Regions from separate parts of the Streptomyces sp. NPDC058051 genome, predicted to be linked through region 2. Evidence: predicted binding sites of a transcription regulator. Region 2 holds the regulator's gene; the other holds the start of a gene.

Region 1 (10,959 bases), on a different contig from region 2:
CACCGCCCACTGCCCACACGTAACCGCCCGTTGCCCGCAGCCCACACGTAACCGCCCACTGCCCGCCGCCCGCTGCCCGCTGCCCGCTGCCCGCTGCCCGCATGTGACCACCGGCCGCCGTCCACCCCACGCCGCCCGTGCGTGATCGCCAGGTGTCCGAAACCGGCTCCCACCTGGGGGTGGTTTGATCCACATCCCCTACCGGCCGACTACTCCACGTGTTCCTCTAGGGACTTGTCGTAACGAACCGACCCAAAGGGGAACGAACCATGTCCGAACCGACCCTTGAGCAGATCGTCTCGGAGTTGCACCACGGGCCTCCCCTCACCCTCACACCCGGCTCCCGCCTGGACGCCGAGAAGCACGGCGCCCTTCCGCTGCCGCCCAGCACCGTGTGGGATCTGCCGGGCGGCACCGCCTGGGTGTATCTCGGCGAGCGGAACCCGGGCCTCGTGCGGCCCGTGATCATCGCCGACGGCTTCAACACCGGCCCGAGCAGCCTGGACTTCTCCTGGGAGGTCATGGAGTTCGGCGACTACGCGCTGATCAGCGAATTGCGCCGACGGGGACACGACGTGATCCTGCTCGGCTTCCATGAGCGCAGTGCGTCGGTCCTGGAGAACTCCAGGACCGCGCAGGCGGCGATCCACCAGGCGATCGCGGAGCGGCAGGGCGACACACCGCTGGCCGTCGGCGGGTTCAGCATGGGCGGGCTCGTCACCCGGCACGCGCTCGCCAAGATGGAGAGCGAGGGCATCGACCACCAGACGGCGGTGTACTTCTCGTACGACAGCCCGCACCGCGGCGCCTGGATCCCCCTCGCGCTCCAGGCGTTCGCGCACTACATCAAGGATCTCGACAGCCGGTTCTCCGACCAGATCAACAGTCCGGCCGCCCGTCAGCTGCTGTGGCGGCACATCGAGAAGTGGGACGGGACACCGGACCAGAGCGACGAGCGCGCGGCGTTCCTCGCGGAGATGGCGGCCGTCGGCGAATGGCCGCGCCGACCGCGGCTGATCGGGGTCGCCAACGGCAGGGCCGACGGTGTCGGCACCGACGTACGGGCCGGCGAACTGGCCCTGGAGGGCAAGGGCCTGTCGGTCATGGGCACCAAGCTCTACACCCAGGCCCCCGGCGACAACGAACTCGTCGCCAAGCTGCGGGTGGTGACGCTGAAGACCAACGAGGTGCGCACGGCCGGGCTGCCGTCGATCGACGGCGCACCCGGCGGTTCGCTGGAAGGGTTCGGCATCCTCGCCGACGGCCTCAACGCCCTCAGTTCCTTCCTCGGGTTCAAGACCGACGTACGGATCCGCTCGCACTGCTTCGTCCCGGCCGTCAGCGCGGTCGACGTCGGCGACCTGGACACGGACGAGGAGCTGTACAAGGACATCTCCGCGCTTCCGCCGGAGGCCGGCGGACTGGACGAGTTCACGTTCGCGTCCCGCAACGAGGGGCACACCCTCGTGACGGAGGAGCTGTGCGGCTGGCTCCTCGACCGGCTGCCGTAGGACGGCCTGTCCGGAGCGGATGCATCCGTGAGGACGGGCCGAGTGGGTGATGCTCCCTTGGGGTGGGGCATCGCACACGCACGATGCTCCGGCGGGCATCGTGGCTACCGTCAGCACAGCACAGCGCAGCACCGCACCGCACCGCGTGCACATCGCAACGCATCGCATCGCAGCGCAACGCAACGCAGCGCAACGCAACGCAACGCATCGGCCCCCGGAACCAGTTGGGATGCTGGTGATCGATCCGAGGGTTGATCGATGCGGGGGTTGGTCGACGCGGGGGTTGGTCGATGCGAGTCTCTTCGCCCCGTCGAGCTTCGGTTCGGCGGGGCGAAGAGACCCCGTGGCCGACCTACAAGGACCTGACCCGCGGCTGAACCGCTGCCCATACGACAACGTCGGCCCCCAGGACCACAACAGGGTCTTGGGAGCCGACGTCGTGCCAGGGCCCGCATCAACCGACGGTTTCCCCGTCGGCTCCAGGGGCCGAGGCGTTACAGCTGTACAGGAACTGCCGATCCGTCAGGATCAGAAGTCCATGTCACCGCCCGGCATGCCGCCCGGGGCGCCCGCGGATGCCTTCTCCGGCTTGTCGGCGATGACGGCCTCGGTGGTGAGGAACAGAGCGGCGATGGACGCGGCGTTCTGCAGGGCGGAGCGCGTGACCTTCGCCGGGTCGAGGATGCCCTCGGCGATCATGTCGACGTACTCGCCGGTCGCGGCGTTCAGACCGTGGCCGACGGCCAGGTTGCGCACCTTCTCGACGACGACGCCGCCCTCAAGACCACCGTTGACGGCGATCTGCTTCAGCGGGGCCTCCAGCGCCAGCTTGACGGCGTTGGCGCCGGTCGCCTCGTCACCCGAGAGCTCCAGCTTCTCGAAGACGGCCGAGGCCTGGAGCAGAGCCACGCCACCACCGGCGACGATGCCCTCCTCGACGGCGGCCTTGGCGTTGCGCACCGCGTCCTCGATGCGGTGCTTGCGCTCCTTGAGCTCGACCTCGGTCGCGGCACCGGCCTTGATGACGGCCACGCCGCCGGCCAGCTTCGCGAGGCGCTCCTGGAGCTTCTCGCGGTCGTAGTCCGAGTCGGAGTTCTCGATCTCGGCACGGATCTGGTTGACACGACCCTGAACCTGGTCGGTGTCACCGGAGCCGTCGACGATCGTGGTCTCGTCCTTGGTGATGACGACCTTGCGGGCGCGGCCGAGCAGGTCGAGACCGGCGTTCTCCAGCTTGAGGCCGACCTCCTCGGAGATGACGGTGCCACCGGTGAGGATGGCGATGTCGCCGAGCATGGCCTTGCGGCGGTCACCGAATCCGGGCGCCTTGACGGCGACGGACTTGAAGACACCCTTGATCTTGTTCACGAGCAGGGTCGACAGGGCCTCGCCCTCGACGTCCTCGGCGATGATCAGCAGCGGCTTGCCGGACTGCATGACCTTCTCCAGCAGCGGAAGGAGGTCCTTCACGTTGCTGACCTTGGAGCTGACGATCAGGATGTACGGGTCGTCGAGGGACGCCTCCATACGCTCCATGTCGGTGGCGAAGTACGCCGAGATGTAGCCCTTGTCGAAGCGCATACCCTCGGTGAGCTCCAGCTCCAGACCGAAGGTCTGGGACTCCTCGACGGTGATGACGCCTTCCTTGCCGACCTTGTCCATGGCCTCGGCGATGAGCTCGCCGATCTGGGTGTCGGCGGCGGAGATGGAGGCGGTCGAAGCGATCTGCTCCTTGGTCTCCACGTCCTTGGCCTGCTCCAGGAGGGCGGCGGAGACGGCCTCGACGGCCTTCTCGATACCCCGCTTGAGAGCCATCGGGTTGGCACCCGCGGCGACGTTGCGAAGGCCCTCGCGCACGAGCGCCTGGGCGAGAACGGTGGCGGTGGTCGTACCGTCGCCGGCGACGTCGTCCGTCTTCTTGGCGACCTCCTTGACCAGCTCCGCACCGATCTTCTCGTACGGGTCCTCCAGCTCGATCTCCTTGGCGATGGACACACCATCGTTGGTGATCGTGGGGGCGCCCCACTTCTTCTCAAGGACGACGTTGCGACCCTTGGGGCCAAGGGTGACCTTGACGGCGTCGGCGAGCTGGTTCATGCCGCGCTCGAGACCGCGCCGGGCCTCCTCGTCGAACGCGATGATCTTGGCCATGTGAAGTGGTCCTCCCGGACAGGGGTGGATTGCTCCGGACCGAGTGGCGCCCGCGACGGACGGCCTGCGTGACCGGTGGTTCCTTGCCCCACCGGACCTGCGGGCCTCACCGGCCCGGTCCAAGTTCTGTCACTCTCACCTGGAGAGTGCTAACGCCAATGATTAGCACTCGACCCCGGAGAGTGCAAGCGTCCCCTTCGGGATGTGGACGACGTCGGCCAAGCGACACGCACGCGCGGACGCGGACGACACCACGCGCGGACGCGGACGCGCGGAGGGCCCGTACCTCTGGGGTACGGGCCCTCCGCGCGTGAGTGGTGTCGTTGGCCGACCGCGCCGAACTCAGCCGACGGCGAGCTTGACCATGTCCGCCTGCGGCCCCTTCTGGCCCTGCGAGATCTCGAACTCAACTCGCTGACCCTCTTCGAGGGTGCGGTAGCCGTCCATCTGGATCGCACTGTAGTGGACGAAAACATCCGCACCACCGTCGACCGCGATGAAGCCGTACCCCTTCTCCGCGTTGAACCACTTGACGGTGCCCTGAGCCATGCCTAACTCCCCTATTACTGGCCCTTGCGCAGGACCGCACTTCGCGGACCCGGGTCAGAACTCACCCCCCGTCAGGGGAGGGTGTGTGCGCCGGAACGCGTCGACCGCGGCTGAATGTATCTGCCCAACTGCCCTCTGCAACAGGTCAATCGGACGAGAATTCTGAGCCGCACCGATCGCCCGAATATGAGGAATTCATAATATTCCTGGGCAAGTCGGGCCGGGCAAAGGTGACTTTTGGCGCATGGAGATCGCACACTTTGGCTGCTTCTTGTCGCGGCCAGGCGCATTCTTATCTGCGGGCGGCGCGAGCAGCTGGGGGGACTTCCCACACTCTACCGCGCTCAACCATGCAGAATTGCCCCCTCCGCTTCTCTCGCAGAGGGGGCAATTCCGATATCGCTGTCAGGCCGGAAAGGCGGTCAGCAGCCGCCCGCCACAGCCGGGATGATCGAGATCCCGGCGCCGTCCGGCGTCGCCGTCTCCAGGCCGCCCTCGAAGCGCACGTCGTCGTCGTTGACGTACACGTTCACGAAGCGGCGCAGCTTGCCCTGGTCGTCCAGGACGCGGGCGGCGATGCCGGGGTGGTTCTGCTCCAGGGACTCGATGACCTGGGAGAGGGTCGCGCCCTCGGCCGGGACCTCGGCCTGGCCGCCCGTGTAGGTGCGGAGAATGGTGGGGATGCGGACCTTGACGCTCATGAGGGGTGCCTTTCTTCAGTCTCGGGTGGTCAGCTGCCGGCGAGGCCGGCGGCGCGGAAGGCGTCCAGGCTCGGCCGGATCGTCGCGGTCGCCTGCGAGGTCGCGGCCACCGCGTCCAGGGTCTTGAGGCCGTCGCCGGTGTTGAGGACGACGGTGGTCAGCGTCGGGTCGAGCAGGCCCGCCTCGATGAGCTTCTTCGTCACACCGACCGTCACCCCGCCCGCCGTCTCCGCGAAGATGCCCTCGGTGCGCGCCAGCAGCTTGATGGCGTCGACGACCTGCTCGTCGTCGACGTCCTCGACCGCACCGCCAGTGCGGCGGGCGATGTCCAGGACGTACGGCCCGTCGGCCGGGTTGCCGATCGCCAGGGACTTGGCGATGGTGTTCGGCTTCTGGGGCCGTACGACGTCGTGTCCGGCCTTGAAGGCGGTGGAGACGGGGGAGCAGCCCTCGGCCTGGGCGCCGAAGATCTTGTAGGGCTTGTCCTCGACGAGGCCGAGCCTGATCAGTTCCTGCAGCCCCTTGTCGATCTTCGTGAGCTGCGATCCGGACGCGATCGGGATGACGATCTGGTCGGGCAGCCGCCAGCCGAGCTGCTCGCAGATCTCGTACGCCAGGGTCTTGGAACCCTCGCCGTAGTACGGGCGCAGGTTGACGTTGACGAAGCCCCAGCCCTCGCCGAGCGGGTCGCCGATGAGCTCCGAGCAGAAGCGGTTGACGTCGTCGTAATTGCCCTCGATGCCGACCAGCTCGCCGCCGTACACCGCGGCCATGACGACCTTGCCCTGCTCCAGGTCGTGCGGGATGAACACGCAGGAGCGGAAGCCGGCGCGGGCGGCGGCGGCACCCACCGCACCGGCGAGGTTGCCGGTGGAGGAGCAGGAGAGCGTGGTGAAACCGAAGGCGCGGGCGGCCTCGACGGCGATGGCGACGACACGGTCCTTGAAGGAGTGCGTCGGGTTGCCGGAGTCGTCCTTCACGTACAGGCCGCCGGTGACGCCCAGCTCGCGGGCGAGGTTGTCGGCCTTGACCAGCTTGGTGAAGCCGGGGTTGATGTTGGGCTTGTCCGCGACATCGGCGGGGACCGGCAGCAGCGGCGCGTAACGCCAGATGTTGTTCGGTCCGGCCTCGATGCGCTTCTTCAGCTCGTCGGGAGAGCCGCTCGGCAGGTCGTACGCCACTTCGAGCGGCCCGAAACAGGACGCACAGGCGAAGAGGGGGCCGAGCTCGAAACGCTCGCCGCACTCGCGACAGGAAAGCGCCGCGGCGGGGCCGAGATCGACAGCGTCGTCGGAAGAATTGGTGCTTACTGCAACAGTCTGCGCAGCCATGGTGGCGAGGCCCTTTCTCCTCATCTTCCTCGCGACGCATTTCGCCACGAGACGGAATTGGCACCTTCCCCACCTGACCTCGCGGTCGGCAGGAGGGTTGCCGGGACTTCAACGGGCCGTTCCCTCAGTCCCTCTGGATGAGCGCTATGGCACTGGATCGTCGATCCAGGCGTTTTTCGGCGGACGGACCCCGACATGCGAGGGTCATCCGCGTTGTTCAAGACTGTAACCGAAGCACCGGACTGTTGAGATAGTCGTCCGAACCGCGAGATGGATCACATACAGGGAGTATCGAGCGTGCTGGAAGAGGTCGAACACTGGCTGGCCAGGCGTTCCTGGTCCGCCACCGACCGCCCGCTGGACCGGCTGCTCGCCGCCAAGGCCCGGGAGCCGCGTCGCGGGAGCGTGAGCGTCGTCCTGCCCGCGCTGAACGAGGAGGCGACGGTCGGCGAGATCGTCGCGACGATCCGGCGCGAGCTGATGGAGAAGGTCCGTCTCGTCGACGAACTCGTGGTGATCGACTCCGGTTCCACGGACGCCACCGCGCGGGTGGCCCGGGAGGCCGGCGCCCGGGTGGTGCACCGGGACGCGATACTCCCCCGGATACCCGCCGTGCCCGGGAAGGGCGAGGTCCTGTGGCGGTCGCTGCTGGTGACCGGGGGTGACATCGTCGCGTACGTCGACGCCGATCTGAAGGACTTCTCGGCGGACTTCGTCTCCGGCATCGTCGGCCCGCTCCTGACCGAACCGGACGTGCAGTTCGTCAAGGCGATGTACGACCGCCCCTTCGGCGACACCGCCGGTCAGGGCGGTCGCGTCACGGAACTGGTGGCCCGCCCCCTGCTCAATCTGCACTGGCCGCAGCTGGCCGGTTTCGTCCAGCCGCTGGGCGGCGAGTACGCGGTGCGCCGCTCCCTCCTCGAACGGCTTCCCTTCCCCGTCGGCTACGGAGTGGAGCTGGGACTCCTGGTCGACGCGCTGCACACGGTGGGCCTGGACGCACTGGCCCAGGTCGACGTGGGGGTGCGCAGACACCGCCACCAGGACGGCCAGGCCCTCGGCCGGATGGCGGCGGCCATCTACCGGACCGCGCAACTCCGACTTTCCCGGGGTCACTTAGTACGGCCGTCGCTCACCCAGTTCGAACGCGGCGAGGACGGCTTCGTCCCGCACACCCATGCGGTGGACACCGAGGAACGACCCCCGATGCGTGAGATCGAGGAGTACGTCTCGCGCCGCGCGGCCTGACTTCGCACGTTTGGGCGGTTCGTGATCGGGCTAGATTCCGCAACATGGTCTCCGAGCACGAAGCCCCGTCCGAAGCCTTGTCCGAAGCCCCGTCCGAAGCCTTGTCCGGGGCCCGGCCCGATGCCTCGTCCGGGGCCCGGTCCGCTGCGCAGGTCCTCGTCGCGTCCAACCGCGGCCCGGTCTCGTACAGCCTCGCCGTGGACGGGACGCTCGACGCGAAGCGCGGCGGCGGCGGGCTCGTCTCCGGGCTGAGCGCCGTCAAGGACAAGCTGTGGGTGTGCGCCGCGCTCGGTGACGGGGACCGGGAAGCGGTCCGGCGCGGGGTCGGTGAGCAGGGCGTACGGATGCTCGACATCGACGCGGCCGTGCACGCCGACGCGTACAACGGCATCGCGAACTCCGTGCTCTGGTTCGTCCACCACATGCTGTACCAGACACCGCTGGAGCCGGTGTTCGACGCGGAGTTCCGGCGGCAGTGGGCGTCGTTCGAGGCGTACAACCGGGCCTTCGCCGAGGCGCTCGCCGAGGAGGCGGGGCAGGGCGCGGCGGTGCTGGTGCAGGACTACCACCTGGCGCTGGTGCCCGGCATGCTCCGCGAGCTCCGCCCGGACGTGCGGATCGGCCACTTCTCGCACACCCCGTGGGCGCCCGCCGACTACTTCCGGCTGCTCCCCGACGACATCGCCGAGCAGGTGCTGCGCGGCATCCTGGGCGCGGACCGGGCGGCCTTCCTGACCCGGCGCTGGGCGGACGCGTTCACCGGCTGCTGCGCGGAGATCCTGGGCGGCACCGGACAGACCAGGATCGGAGTGCACGGGCTCGGCGCGGACGCGGAATTCCTGCGCGAGCGCGCGCACGAGGCGGACGTGGACGAGCGGATGGCGGCGCTGCGCGAGCAGATCGGCCCGGGGCGGAGGACGATCGTACGCGTGGACCGGACAGAGCTGTCCAAGAACATCGTGCGCGGCCTGCTCGCCTACCGCGCACTCCTGGAGGAGCGGCCGGAATGGCGTGAGCGCGTCGTCCATGTCGCCTTCGCCTATCCCTCGCGCCAGGACCTGGCGGTGTACCGCGACTACACGGTTGAGGTGCAGCGGGTCGCCGACGAGATCAACGCGGTGTACGGCACGGCGGGCTGGACCCCGGTCGTGCTCCACGTCAAGGACGACTTCGCCCGCTCGCTCGCCGCGTACCGGCTGGCCGACGTGGCACTCGTCAACCCGATCCGCGACGGCATGAACCTGGTCGCCAAGGAGGTCCCGGTCGTCTCCGACCACGGCTGTGCCCTCGTGCTGTCACGGGAGGCGGGGGCGTACGAGGAGCTGGGCAGCGACGCGGTCGTGGTGAACCCGTACGACGTGTCCGCGACAGCGTCCGCGCTGCACGAGGCGCTGACGATGGCGGACGACGAACGGGCCGCCCGCACGGAACGGCTGGCCGCGGCTGCGGTGGCACTGCCGCCGCAACAGTGGTTCCTGGACCAGCTGGACGCGTTGCGCCGGGAGTGAGCGGGGGCGGGGGCCGTACCCGTACCCGTGCCCGTACCCGTGCCCGTGTCTGCGTCCGTGACCGGCGGATCCCGTCCGCCGTCTGCTGTGGGCGGACGGCGCGACGCGTCAGGGACGGCCCGACGGACGGTGGACGGCGCCACGCGTCAGGAAGGGCCCGGCTGGAGGCGGTGGGCGAGGGCCGCCAGGAATCCGACGACGGCTTCCGGGCCGTTCAGCAGCAGATCGGCCCGTTCGGCCAGTTCGGGCACTTCGGCGCTGCCGCTGCACACCAGCAGGCCGGGGATGCCGTCGGGGCCCTCGGCACGGAGCTTCTCCACCGCGGCGTACGCGGCGAGGTCGCCCAGGTCGTCGCCCGCGTACAGGACGGACTCGGCCCCCGTCTCCCGGACGTACCGCGCAAGCGCCACACCCTTGTCCGTGCCCGGCGGGCGCAACTCCAGGACCAGGCGGCCCGGTTCGACGATCAGACCGTGCCGGGCTGCGAGTTCACCGAGCGGGGTGCGCAGGGCCTCGAACGCCGCCTGCGGGTCGGCGGCGCGGCGGGTGTGGACGGCGAGCGCCTGGCCCTTCTCCTCGATCCACGTGCCGCGCCACGCGTCGAACCGGTCGAGCACGCCCGGGAGTTCGGCACGCACCGCGGCGATGCCGGGGTGCGGGGCGGGGGTGTCGACGGTGCCGGTCGCGGCGTCCCAGCGTTCGGCGCCGTAGTGGCCGAGGACGACGAGGTGATCGAGTCCCGACACCCCGGCGAACCCGCCGTGCCGGACCGCGACGCCGGCCGGGCGGCCGGTGATCACGGCGATGGAGGCCACGTGCGGGGCGAGGGCCGCCAGGGCCCCGACCGCGCCCGGGTGGGCGCGGGCCTGTTCGGGGTCCGGGACGATGTCGGCCAGCGTCCCGTCGAAATCGAGCGCGATGACGGCGCGGTCCGGGCGGGCGAGGATCGCGGCAAGGGCTTCTCGGCCGGGTGGGGTGCTGGGGGTGGGGAGCTCGGACGGGATCTCGCTCGGCGCGGGTACGTGCGGGTTGCTGCCCATGAGCCGAGCCTATAGCGGCGACACGGCGTCGGTCGCGCCTCCGGCGGCCCCAAGGGCAGCCTGGACCGACGGAAACCGGGTCGACGGAATCCGGGTCGGGGGAATCCGGGTCGACGGAATCCGGGTCGGGGGAATCCGGGGCAGGGACAAGGAGCGGCCTGGCGGGACAGGGGCAGCCTGTAGGGACAGGGGCGGCTGGCCGGGGCAGGGGCCGGCCTTGCCGGGGCACGGGTGGTCTGCCGGGGCAGCCACGGGGCGGGACGGCATCCCGTCAGCGGCGTCCCCGTCGCGCGTCGCGGACCCGGCGCAGGCGGTTCACCGTCACCGGGTCCTCCGCCAGCGCGCGCACGTCGTCGAGCAGCGCGTTCAGCAGCTGGTAGTAGCGCGTGGGCGAGATGCCGAGCTGTTCGCGGATCGCGCGCTCCTTCGCTCCGGGCCCGGCCCACGACTGCCGTTCGACGGCGAGCACGGCACGGTCGCGGTCGGACAGGCCGACGGGTCCGGTGGAGCTGCCCGCGACGTCGGGACCGCCGACGAGGTCGGGACTGCCCGTGGCATCGGGACCGTCCGTGGCGTCGGGACCGTCCGTGGCGTCGGGACCGTCTGTGGCGTCGGGACCGTCTGTGGCGTCGGGACCACCCGCGAGGTCGGGACCACCCATGGCATCAGGACCGTCCGGACCGCGCGTGGCGTCGGGGCCGTCCGCAGCTGCGGGGCCATTCGGAGGAACGGTCATATCAGCCAATCTATCGCCCGGCCGGAACGCCGCCGGACGACGCCCCGCCTCCTCGTACGCTGCCCCGCCTCCTCGTACGCTGCCCCGGCTCCCCCGTCGCCGTCGCGTCCGCGGGGCGTTCGGCGAGGCGGCCGGGCCCGTGTCCGGACGGCTCATGAGGTCATTGCCCTCGGCCTGCGCCGAC
Region 2 (10,959 bases):
CGTCGCCCATACGTCCCTGCCCGGAAACCTCCTCGCGCCCTCCGCCGCCCGCCGGTTCGTCCAGGCCGCGCTCACCGAGTGGACCCGGCTCGGACTGCCGACGGCCGTCGGCGTCAGTGAACGCCTGGCCGACGACGCGGCGGTCGTCGCCAGCGAACTGGTCACCAACGCGGTCGTGCACGCCGGGACCAACGTCGAGGTGCTCTGCCGGCTTGAGGAGGCCGTCGAGGACGAGGCCGCGGCCCTGGTGCTGGAGGTCTCCGACCACCACCCGGCCCGCACCGTGCGCAGCGAACGCGAGGAGGACGACGGCGCGGCGGACACGGCAGCGGGAGCCGCCCACTCCGAGGCCGAGGACCCCGACGACTACGGGCGCGGGCTCCAGCTCGTCGGCACCCTCGCCGAGCGCTGGGGCATCACCTACCGCACCGGCCTCAAGACCGTCTGGGCCCGGCTTCCCGTCGACGACTGGAATCCGTTCCCCGAACCGTCGGAAGAACCCGGTCTCCCGCAGGGGCTGCGTGCCGCCGAACTGCTCGCCCCCAGCGCCCGCCGGGCCCTGCGCGACGACGCGGACTGGGCCGGCCGCGGCGCGCTCTCGTTCCTCGCCGAAGCCTCGGACCTGCTCGCGGGCCAGCTCGACGAGGACATCGTCGCGGCGCTCTCGGGACAGTTATTGGTGCCCAGACTCGCCGACTGGTGCGCGATCTGGCTGGAGCCCGAGAACGGCGGCCCCTCGGCCGTTCCCAGGCTCGCCAGCGTCTGGCACCGGGACGAGGCCGAGACCGGGCAACTGCGTGCGGCACTGGAGCAGGACCCGATCCGGCTGCCCGAGCGGGTGGGCACCGGGCCCGTCTCTCTGCCCGGGAGCGAGGAGGACGAGGCCGAGGGGGAATCCGACGGGCGCGCCGCCTCCGCCCTCGCCTACCGGATCACCTCGGGTGGCCGGACCCTCGGCGCCGTACTCCTCGGCCGGGAGGACATGGCACGCGTCCCCGACGAAGTGACCGCCCTGATCGAGGACTTCGTACGCCGCGTCGGCCTCGCTGTCGGCGCCGCCCGCGCCTATACCCGGCAGGCCACCATCAGCCGCATCCTGCAACGCGCCCTGCTGCCCGGCAAGGTCGCCGACATACCCGGTGTCACCAGCTCACTGGTGTACGAGCCCAGCGACGACGGCGTCGTCGGCGGTGACTTCTACGACATCTTCCCGTGCCCCGGCGACCGCTGGTGCTTCGTCCTGGGCGACGTGCAGGGCAGCGGACCCGAAGCAGCCGTCGTCACGGGCCTCGCCCGCCCCTGGCTGCGGCTGCTGGCCCGGGAGGGCTTCGGCGTCGGCGAGGTGCTGGACCGGCTCAACAGACTGCTCCTCGACGATGCGATGGAGGCTGCCGAGGCGGCTGCCCTCATGGTCGCCGCGGCGGGCGGCCAGCAGACGGCGGACACCGGACAGTCCCGCTTCCTCTCCCTGCTGTACGGCGAACTCGTGCCGCTGCCCGGTGGTGGCGTGCGCTGCACCCTCGCCAGCGCAGGCCACCCGCTGCCGCTGCTGCTGCGGCCCGATGGAGAGGTGCGCCCGGCCGCCGAGCCGCAGATGCTGCTCGGGATCTTCGACGACGTCGCCTACGAGAGCCAGAGCTTCGATCTCGCGCCCGGCGACAGCCTGCTGTGCGTCACGGACGGTGTGACGGAGCGCCGCTCCGGGGTGCTGATGTTCGACGACGAGGACGGCCTGGCCCAGGCGCTGGCCGACTGCACCGGACTCTCGGCGGACGGGATCGCGGACCGGATCAAGCGCGCCGTGCACGAATTCGCCGAGCGGCCGCCCGACGACGATCTGGCGCTGCTGGTGCTCCAGGCGGGGTGAGAGGCGGCGCGTGGGCGCGGCGGACGTGGCGGGCGTGGCGGTCCGTGATCCCCGGCGGGACCGGACGGTTCGGCGGCGAGTGACAATGGGCGGTATGCCTTCCGTACTGCCCGATGGTGAACCCGTACCCGACGACGGCGCGCTGCCGCGCCATGCCCTGGAAGGCGCCGCCGACCGGCCTCTCGGCTTCTACCTGCACGTTCCCTACTGCGCGACCCGCTGCGGGTACTGCGACTTCAACACCTACACGGCCACCGAGCTGCGCGGCTCGGGCGGTGCGCTGGCCTCCCGCGACAACTACGCCGCCCATCTGATCGGCGAGGTCCGCCAGGCCCGCAAGGTCCTCGGTGACGATCCGCGTCCGGTCCGTACGGTCTTCGTGGGCGGTGGCACACCGACCCTGCTGGCCGCCGCGGACCTGGTCCGGATGCTGGGGGCGATCCGCGACGAGTTCGGGCTCGCGGACGACGCCGAGATCACCACCGAGGCCAACCCGGAGTCCGTCGGTCCGGCCTATCTGGCCGAGCTGCGGGAGGGCGGCTTCAACCGGATCTCGTTCGGGATGCAGAGCGCCCGGCAGCACGTGCTGAAGATCCTGGACCGCACACATACGCCGGGGCGGCCCGAGGCGTGCGTCACCGAGGCGCGGGAGGCAGGCTTCGAGCACGTCAACCTCGACCTGATCTACGGCACGCCGGGGGAGTCCGACGACGACTGGCGGGCCTCGCTGGACGCGGCGATCGGGGCGGGGCCCGACCATGTGTCGGCGTACGCGCTGATCGTCGAGGAGGGCACACAGCTGGCCCGGCGGATCCGGCGCGGCGAGGTCCCGATGACCGACGACGACACCCACGCGGACCGGTACCTGATCGCGGACGAGGTGATGGCCGCGGCGGGCTTCTCCTGGTACGAGGTGTCCAACTGGTCCCGCACGCCCGAGGGCCGGTGCCTGCACAACGAGTTGTACTGGCGCGGCGCCGACTGGTGGGGCGCCGGCCCCGGAGCGCACAGCCATGTCGGCGGGGTGCGCTGGTGGAACGTGAAGCATCCGGGTGCGTATGCGCAGGCCCTGGCCGAGGGACGGTCGCCCGGGGCCGGGCGCGAGATCCTCTCCTTGGAGGACCGGCGGGTCGAGCGGATCCTGCTGGAGCTGCGGCTCGCGGACGGGTGCCCGTTGTCGCTGCTGGCACCGACCGGGCTGGCCGCGGCGGAGCGCGCGGTCGAGGACGGGCTGCTGGAGCGCGCCCCGTACGGCGAAGGGCGAGCGGTGCTCACCCTGCGGGGGCGGCTGCTGGCGGACGCGGTGGTCCGGGACCTGGTGGACTGAGCACCGGGGCCGGTGCGGGACGAGGCGCCCGCGGCTGACGCCCTGTGCGCCCCCGCAGACCGTATGGGCCCCCGCCGGGCTGTACGAGCCTCCACGGGCTGTACGCGCCCCGATACGAGCCTCCACGGGCTTTACGCGCCCCCATACGAGTCTCGGCGGGCCGGTACGCGCCCCCGCGGGGCCGTACGCGCCCCCGCGGACCCGGTACGCCCGCGGCAGCCCCCATGCCTCCGTCGTCACGAAGCGACCGCTATGCCTCCGTCGTCACGAAGCGGCCCCTATGCCTCCGTCGTCACGAAGTCGATGAGATGTTCCACGGAGCCCAGCAGCGACGGTTCCAGATCCCGGTACGAACGCACCGTGGACAGGATGCGCTGCCAGGCCGCGCCGGTGTTCTCCGGCCAGCCCAGCGCGCGGCACACGCCCGTCTTCCAGTCCTGGCCGCGCGGGACCACCGGCCAGGCCGCGATGCCCACGGACGACGGCTTCACCGCCTCCCACACGTCGATGTAGGGGTGGCCGACCACCAGCACGTCCGGGTTCGACACCTGGTCCGCGATCCGGGACTCCTTGGAGCCGGGAACCAGGTGGTCGACCAGGACACCCAGCCTGGCGTCCGGGCCGGGCGAGAACGCGCGCACGATGGCCGGGAGGTCGTCGATGCCCTCCAGGTACTCGACGACCACGCCCTCGATCCGCAGGTCGTCGCCCCAGACCCGCTCGACCAGCTCCGCGTCGTGGCGGCCCTCCACGTAGATCCGGCCGGCCCGCGCGACCCGGGCGCGCGCCTCCGGTACCGCGACCGACCCCGAGGCGGTACGCAGCGGACGTGCGGGACCGGCCGCCGAGGGACGCACGAGGGTGACCACCCGGCCTTCCAGGAGGAAGCCGCGCGCCTCCATCGGGAACACCCGGTGCTTGCCGAACCGGTCCTCCAGGGTCACGGTCGGGCCCTGGGCCGTCTTCTCGCAGCGGATCACGGCACCGCAGAAACCGGTGGAGACCTCTTCCACCACCAGATCGGGCTCGGCGGCGACCTCGGGAACGGGGGCGGACCTCTTCCACGGCGGGGTCAGGTCCGGCTGGTAGCTGCGCATCGGATGACGATAGGACGATCAGGTGTCACGACACGCCGAAGAGTGCGGCCAGCCGGTCGCGCTGGTTCCGCACGAACGCCGCGTCCACCACCGCCCCGTGGCCCGGAACGTACACCGCGTCCTCGCCACCCAGCGCCAGCAGCCGGTCCAGCGCGGCCGGCCAGCGGGCCGGGACGGCGTCGGGGCCCGCCTGCGGTTCACCGGACTCCTCGACCAGGTCGCCGCAGAGCACCACCGCGGGGGAGCCGGGCACGAGCACCGCGAGATCGTGACCGCTGTGGGCGGGGCCCACGTTCGCCAGCAGCACCTGACGGCCGCCGCCCAGATCGAGCGTCCACTCGCCGCACACCTCGTGCCGCGGCACCACCAGCGCATCGGTGGCCTCGGCCGCATCGTGCTCGGACACTCCGTGGCGCACCGCGTCGGCGCGCAGAGCGTCCGCCCCGCGCTCCAGCAGGGCGGCCATGCCGACGGCTCCGTACACCTGGGCGCCGGAGAAGGCGCCGATGCCCAGGACATGGTCGAAGTGGGGGTGGCTGAGTGCGATATGCGTCACCCTCCGACCCAGCAGGGTCTGTGCCTGGGACCGCACCCGGACGCCTTCGCGGAGGGTCGAACCGGTGTCGTAGAGCAGCACTCCGTCCGCTCCGGCGACCAGCGCGACGGTCGCGTCCCACCCGGGAAGACGGCGTCTGCCCACTTCGTGACCGAGTCGCTCCCAGCCGGACTCTTCCCAAGAGGCGTTCATACCAGGACGCTATCGGCAACGACCTGCGCAGTCCCGCGATACCGTGACCGGTCGCTCTTGCTAGCCCCCCACTCCGCCGCCGTACACTGACCGGGGGGTTGCTGGCACTCGTGAGGACAGAGTGCCAGGCGGATTCCTGGGAACGGAACAGGAACGGCCCGAGAACCACCGAGGAAACTCAGCTGGAGGTGTGCGCGATGCTCAGCGAACGCAGACTCGAAGTGTTGCGCGCCATCGTCCAGGACTATGTCGGCACCGAGGAGCCCGTGGGCTCCAAGGCGCTCACCGAGCGGCACAAGCTGGGGGTCTCCCCGGCCACCGTCCGCAACGACATGGCGGTGCTGGAGGATGAGGGCTTCATCGCCCAACCCCACACCAGCGCGGGACGCATCCCCACGGACAAGGGGTACCGGCTCTTCGTCGACCGGCTCGCGGGCGTCAAGCCGCTCTCGTCGCCGGAACGCCGCGCCATTCACCATTTCCTCGACGGTGCGGTCGACCTCGACGACGTCGTCGGACGCACCGTGCGGCTGCTCGCGCAGCTGACCCGGCAGGTCGCCATCGTGCAGTACCCCTCGCTGACCCGGTCGACGGTCCGGCATGTGGAGCTGCTGTCGCTGGCGTCCGCCCGGCTGATGCTCGTGCTGATCACGGACACCGGCCGGGTCGAACAGCGCATGATCGACTGTCCTGCTCCGTTCGGTGAGACCTCTCTCGCCGATCTGCGGGCCCGGCTCAACAGCCGGGTCGTCGGACGCCGTTTCACGGACGTCCCGCAACTGGTGCAGGATCTGCCGGAATCCTTCGAGAGCGAGGACCGGGGAACCGTGTCCACCGTGCTCTCCACCCTGCTCGAAACCCTCGTCGAGGAGACGGAGGAGCGGCTGATGATCGGCGGCACCTCCAACCTCACCCGCTTCGGGCACGACTTCCCCGTGATGATCCGGCCGGTGCTGGAGGCATTGGAGGAGCAGGTCGTGCTGCTGAAGCTGCTCGGCGAGGCCACGGACTCGGGCATGACCGTACGGATCGGGCACGAGAACGCCCATGAGGGCCTCAACTCCACGTCCGTCGTCACGGTCGGCTACGGTTCGGGCGACGAAGCAGTCGCCAAACTCGGCGTGGTCGGACCGACCCGCATGGACTACCCCGGAACGATGGGAGCGGTACGCGCAGTGGCACGTTACGTCGGACAGATCCTGGCGGAGTCGTAAGTGGCCACGGACTATTACGCCGTACTCGGCGTGCGCCGCGACGCATCTCAGGACGAGATCAAGAAGGCATTCCGGCGGCTCGCTCGCGAGCTGCATCCGGATGTGAACCCCGATCCGAAGACGCAGGAGCGGTTCAAGGAGATCAACGCCGCCTACGAGGTGTTGTCGGATCCGCAGAAGAAACAGGTCTACGACCTCGGCGGTGACCCGCTGTCCGCCTCCGGCGGCGGTGGCGCGGGCGGATTCGGACAGGGTGGCTTCGGCAACTTCTCCGACATCATGGACGCGTTCTTCGGTACGTCGTCGCAGCGCGGACCCCGTTCGCGCACCCGGCGCGGCCAGGACGCGATGATCCGGCTGGAGATCGATCTGGCCGAGGCCGCGTTCGGCACGACCAAGGACATCCAGGTCGACACGGCCGTCGTCTGCAAGACGTGCAACGGCGAGGGCGCCGCCCCCGGCACCTCCGCCCAGACATGTGACATGTGCCGCGGTCGCGGCGAGGTCTCCCAGGTCACCCGGTCCTTCCTGGGCCAGGTCATGACCTCGCGGCCCTGCCCGCAGTGCCAGGGCTTCGGCACGGTCGTGCCGACGCCCTGCCCGGAGTGTGCCGGTGACGGCCGCATCCGGTCGCGGCGCACGCTCACCGTGAAGATCCCCGCCGGTGTCGACAACGGCACCCGCATCCAGCTCGCGGGCGAGGGCGAGGTCGGCCCCGGCGGCGGCCCGGCCGGCGATCTGTACGTGGAGATCCACGAGTTGCCGCACGCGGTGTTCCAGCGCCGCGGCGACGACCTGCACTGCACGGTCACCATCCCCATGACGGCGGGCGCGCTCGGCACCAAGGTGCCGTTGGAGACGCTCGACGGCCTGGAGGAGGTCGACATCCGGCCCGGCACCCAGTCCGGCCAGTCGGTGCCGCTGCACGGGCGCGGCATCACGCATCTGCGGGGCGGTGGGCGCGGTGATCTGATCGTGCACGTCGAGGTGATCACCCCGACGAAGCTGGAACCGGAGCAGGAACGACTGCTGCGGGAGCTGGCGAAGCTGCGCGGCGAGGAACGGCCCACCGGCCAGTTCCAGCCCGGGCAGCAGGGGCTGTTCTCCCGGCTGAAGGACGCCTTCAACGGTCGCTGACGGCATCCGTACACCCTCGTCCGACGCGGGACGGGCTCGCCTGCCGAGCCCGTCCCGCGTTTGAGGGCAAATCGGACCGCAGGCCCCGCACGCCGTGATGCACGGGACGTGACACGATGCGGTCATGTCATCCCTGTTGACCGATCTCTGCCGGTATCCGATCGTGCAGGCCCCCATGGCGGGAGGTGTGTCCGGTCCGGGGCTCGTCGCGGCCGTCGCCGAGGCGGGCGGACTGGGTTTCCTCGCCGCCGGGTACAAGACGGCGGACGGCATGTACCACGAGATCACCCAACTGCGCGGGCTGACCGGTCAGCCCTTCGGTGTCAACCTCTTCATGCCGCAGCCCGGTCTCGCCGACCCGAGCGCCGTCGAGGTGTACCGGCACCAGCTCGCCGGTGAGGCCGCCTGGTACGAGACCCCGCTCGCCGACCCGGACGTCGGCGCCGACGACGGCTACGAGGCCAAGCTCGCCATCCTGCTGGAGGACCCGGTCCCGGCCGTCTCGTTCACCTTCGGCTGCCCGACCCGCGACACCCTCGACGCGCTCGCCGCTGCCGGCACGTACACCGTCGTGACGGTCACCACGCCCGAGGAGGCCCAGACCGCCCAGTGGTCGGGGGCCGACGCGGTCTGCGTGCAGGGCGTGGAGGCGGGCGGCCACCAGTCCACCCACCACGACGACCCGCAGGCCGACGGCACCGGGATCGGGCTGCTCTCCCTGGTGGCCCAGGTCCGCGAGACCGTACAGGTGCCGGTCATCGCGGCGGGCGGGCTGATGCGCGGATCCCAGATCGCCGCGGTGCTCGCCGCGGGCGCGGAGGCGGCACAGCTCGGGACGGCGTTCCTCGCCTGCCCCGAGTCCGGCGCGCATCCGCTGCACAAACGGGCACTGACCAACCCGCTGTTCGTACGGACGGCCCTGACCCGGGCGTTCTCCGGACGCCCGGCCCGCGGCCTCGTCAACCGCTTCATGCGCGAGCACGGCCCCTACGCCCCCGCCGCCTACCCGCAGGTCCACTACCTGACCGCCGGGCTGCGCAAGGCGGCGGCTGCGGCAGGTGACGCCCAGGGCATGGCACTGTGGGCGGGGCAGGGGCACCGGATGGCACGCGAGCTGCCGGCCGGCCGGCTGATCGAACTGCTCGCCGAAGAACTGGACGCCGCACGGACGGCAGTGAGCACAGGGAGTACGCAGTGACCGCACCGGTCTTCGTCGTCGAACAGGTCCCCGAAGGGCCCGAGTTCGTCCTGGAAGGATCCGAGGGACGGCACGCCGTATCGGTGAAGCGGCTGCACGCCGGTGAGGAGGTCGTGCTGACGGACGGCCACGGCCGTTGGACGGAAGGCGTGGTCAGGACCACCGAGGGCAAGGACCGCCTCGTCGTCACCGGTCTGGTGACGGCCCATGAGGAGCCGTGGCCCGCACCCCGCATCACCGTCGTCCAGGCCCTGCCCAAGGGTGACCGCGGTGAGGTCGCCGTCGAGACGATGACGGAGACCGGCGTCGACGCGATCGTGCCCTGGCAGGCCTCGCGCTGCATCACGCAGTGGAAGGGCGAGCGCGGCCTCAAGTCACTCGCGAAATGGCGCAACGCCGCCCGGGAGGCGGGCAAGCAGTCGCGCCGGGTGCGCTTCCCCGAAGTGGCGGACGCGCTGACGACCACACAGGTCGCCGCGCTTCTGGCCACGGCGGACTTCGCCGCCGTCCTGCACGAGGACCGGGGCCACGACAGCGAGCCGCTGGCCACCGTCCAACTCCCCACCCAGGGCGAGATCGTGCTGGTCGTCGGCCCCGAGGGCGGGGTGTCTCCGGACGAACTGGCGGCCTTCGTCGCGGCGGGCGGACGGGTCTGCCGGCTCGGCGCGTCCGTCCTGCGCACCTCGACGGCGGGCACCGCGGCGACGGCGCTGCTGCTGGGGCGCACCGGCCGCTGGGCGTGAGCCCCCTCCGGTGCGCCTGCGCCGCCCCGTGGTGACCGCAAGCCGTCTACCGTCCCGTGGGGGAACGGTGGGAAGCTGCCCGTATGGGGACATCAAGGGCATGGGCTCAGGGAAGAACGCGTCGTTTTCTGGCCGCGTCCGCACTCGCGGGCGCGGCCGTCGCAGGGGTCGTGGCCTGTGAGCCGACGGGCAGTCTCAACTCCGCGTCCATCGCCGTGACCACCGGCCTGACCGGCACCAGCGCCCTGGAGCGCAACGGGGTGGACGTGCGGTGGCTGAACTGCACCGCCGACATGGACGGGGACCGGGTCGTGGGCGCGTCGCCGCCGGCCCCCTCCGTGCACCGGACCGCGGCCGTCGACTGCGCCGGAAGGACCGCGAACGGCCAGGACATCTCGATCACCGGCAAGGTGACCCAGGAACTCGACGGGCGCTGTGTGCGCGGCGACCTGACCGCCAGGACCGGCGGGAAGGTCGTCTTCCGGGCGGATGCGCTCGGCAATTGCACCGCCGCTTTGCCGGCCGGCCGCGCACAGCCTCCGAGGGGCGCCGCCGGTGCCGCCCGGCCGACCGTCACCGTGACGGTCACGGTGACCGAATCGCGCTGGGGCAAGTGACGATGTCCGGTGCCCGGCCGCCCGGCGTACTCCGGCCACCCGGTTACGCGGAGCAGGCGGGCGGCCTAGGGTGATCTCCGTGACGCAGCCTGCCTACCTCCGATACCCCCATGTCCAGGGCGATGTGATCGCCTTCACCGCCGAGGACGACGTCTGGTTGGCGCCGTTGGACGGCGGCCGAGCCTGGCGCGTCAGCGCCGACAACCGGCCCGTTTCCCATCCGCGGATATCGCCCGACGGAACCCGCGTCGCCTGGACGTCCACCCGGGACGGGGCGCCCGAGGTGCATGTCGCACCGGTCGACGGCGGCCCCGCCGAGCGGCTCACGTACTGGGGCGATGCCCGGACCTCCGTACGCGGCTGGACACCCGAGGGCGACGTACTGGCCATCAGCACCCAGGGCCAGGCGTCGCTGCGGCGCAGCTGGGCCAGGGCCGTCCCGGTCGACGGCGGGCCCGCGCGGACCCTGCCGTACGGGCCGGTCGGCTCCCTCGCGTACGGGCCCGGCGGGCGGGCGCTGCTGCTCTCGGCCACCATGGGGCGCGAGGCCGCCACGTGGAAGCGATACCGCGGCGGTACCGCGGGCAAGCTGTGGATCGCGGAAGAAGGCGTGACCGACGGCCCGGTACCGTTCGTACGGCTCCACGAGGACCTCGACGGGAACATCGAATGCCCGATGTGGGTGGGCGACCGTGTCGCCTTCCTCTCGGACCACGACGGCGTGGGAGCGGTCCACTCCTCACGGCCCGACGGCTCGGACCTGCGCAGGCACACCGGCGTCGAGGGGTTCTACGCCCGCCACGCGACCACCGACGGCACCCGCGTCTGCTACGCCTCGGCCGGTGAACTGTGGCTGCTGGACGACCTCGAAGGCGCCGAGCCCCGCCGCGTCGACATCCGGCTGGGCGGCCAGCGGGCCGACCTCCAGCCCCACTCCGTGCACGCCGACAGCAACTTCGACTCCGCGTCCCCGGACCGTACGGGCCGCGGCAGCGCCGTCGGGACGCGGGG

What was found. Region 2 encodes HrcA, which represses chaperone genes, less so after heat shock. Its sites were predicted from a motif close to TTNGCACTCNGNNNNNCNGAGTGCNAA; they were not measured.
Region 1: groL (chaperonin GroEL) is a predicted target of HrcA. The motif match lies at 3,825-3,851, and genes of this name have one in related genera.

The regions. Positions count from the first base shown of each region.
Region 1 covers NZ_JBHVRW010000019.1:76,128-87,086, reverse strand. The annotation lists gene ACFVUT_RS26575 (hypothetical protein) at 1-23, shown strand, start outside; gene ACFVUT_RS26570 (hypothetical protein) at 270-1,511, shown strand; gene groL (chaperonin GroEL) at 2,040-3,662, opposite strand; gene ACFVUT_RS26560 (cold-shock protein) at 4,005-4,211, opposite strand; gene ACFVUT_RS26555 (MoaD/ThiS family protein) at 4,634-4,912, opposite strand; gene thrC (threonine synthase) at 4,942-6,243, opposite strand; SAM riboswitch class I at 6,261-6,387, opposite strand; gene ACFVUT_RS26545 (glucosyl-3-phosphoglycerate synthase) at 6,541-7,491, shown strand; gene ACFVUT_RS26540 (trehalose-6-phosphate synthase) at 7,536-8,999, shown strand; gene otsB (trehalose-phosphatase) at 9,146-10,039, opposite strand; gene ACFVUT_RS26530 (DUF3263 domain-containing protein) at 10,311-10,529, opposite strand.
Region 2 covers NZ_JBHVRW010000005.1:343,294-354,252, forward strand. The annotation lists gene ACFVUT_RS11485 (SpoIIE family protein phosphatase) at 1-1,867, shown strand, start outside; gene hemW (radical SAM family heme chaperone HemW) at 1,953-3,194, shown strand; gene ACFVUT_RS11495 (DUF3097 domain-containing protein) at 3,473-4,291, opposite strand; gene ACFVUT_RS11500 (MBL fold metallo-hydrolase) at 4,317-5,039, opposite strand; gene hrcA (heat-inducible transcriptional repressor HrcA) at 5,237-6,253, shown strand; gene dnaJ (molecular chaperone DnaJ) at 6,254-7,390, shown strand; gene ACFVUT_RS11515 (nitronate monooxygenase) at 7,515-8,588, shown strand; gene ACFVUT_RS11520 (16S rRNA (uracil(1498)-N(3))-methyltransferase) at 8,585-9,331, shown strand; gene ACFVUT_RS11525 (hypothetical protein) at 9,415-9,948, shown strand; gene ACFVUT_RS11530 (S41 family peptidase) at 10,028-10,959, shown strand, end outside.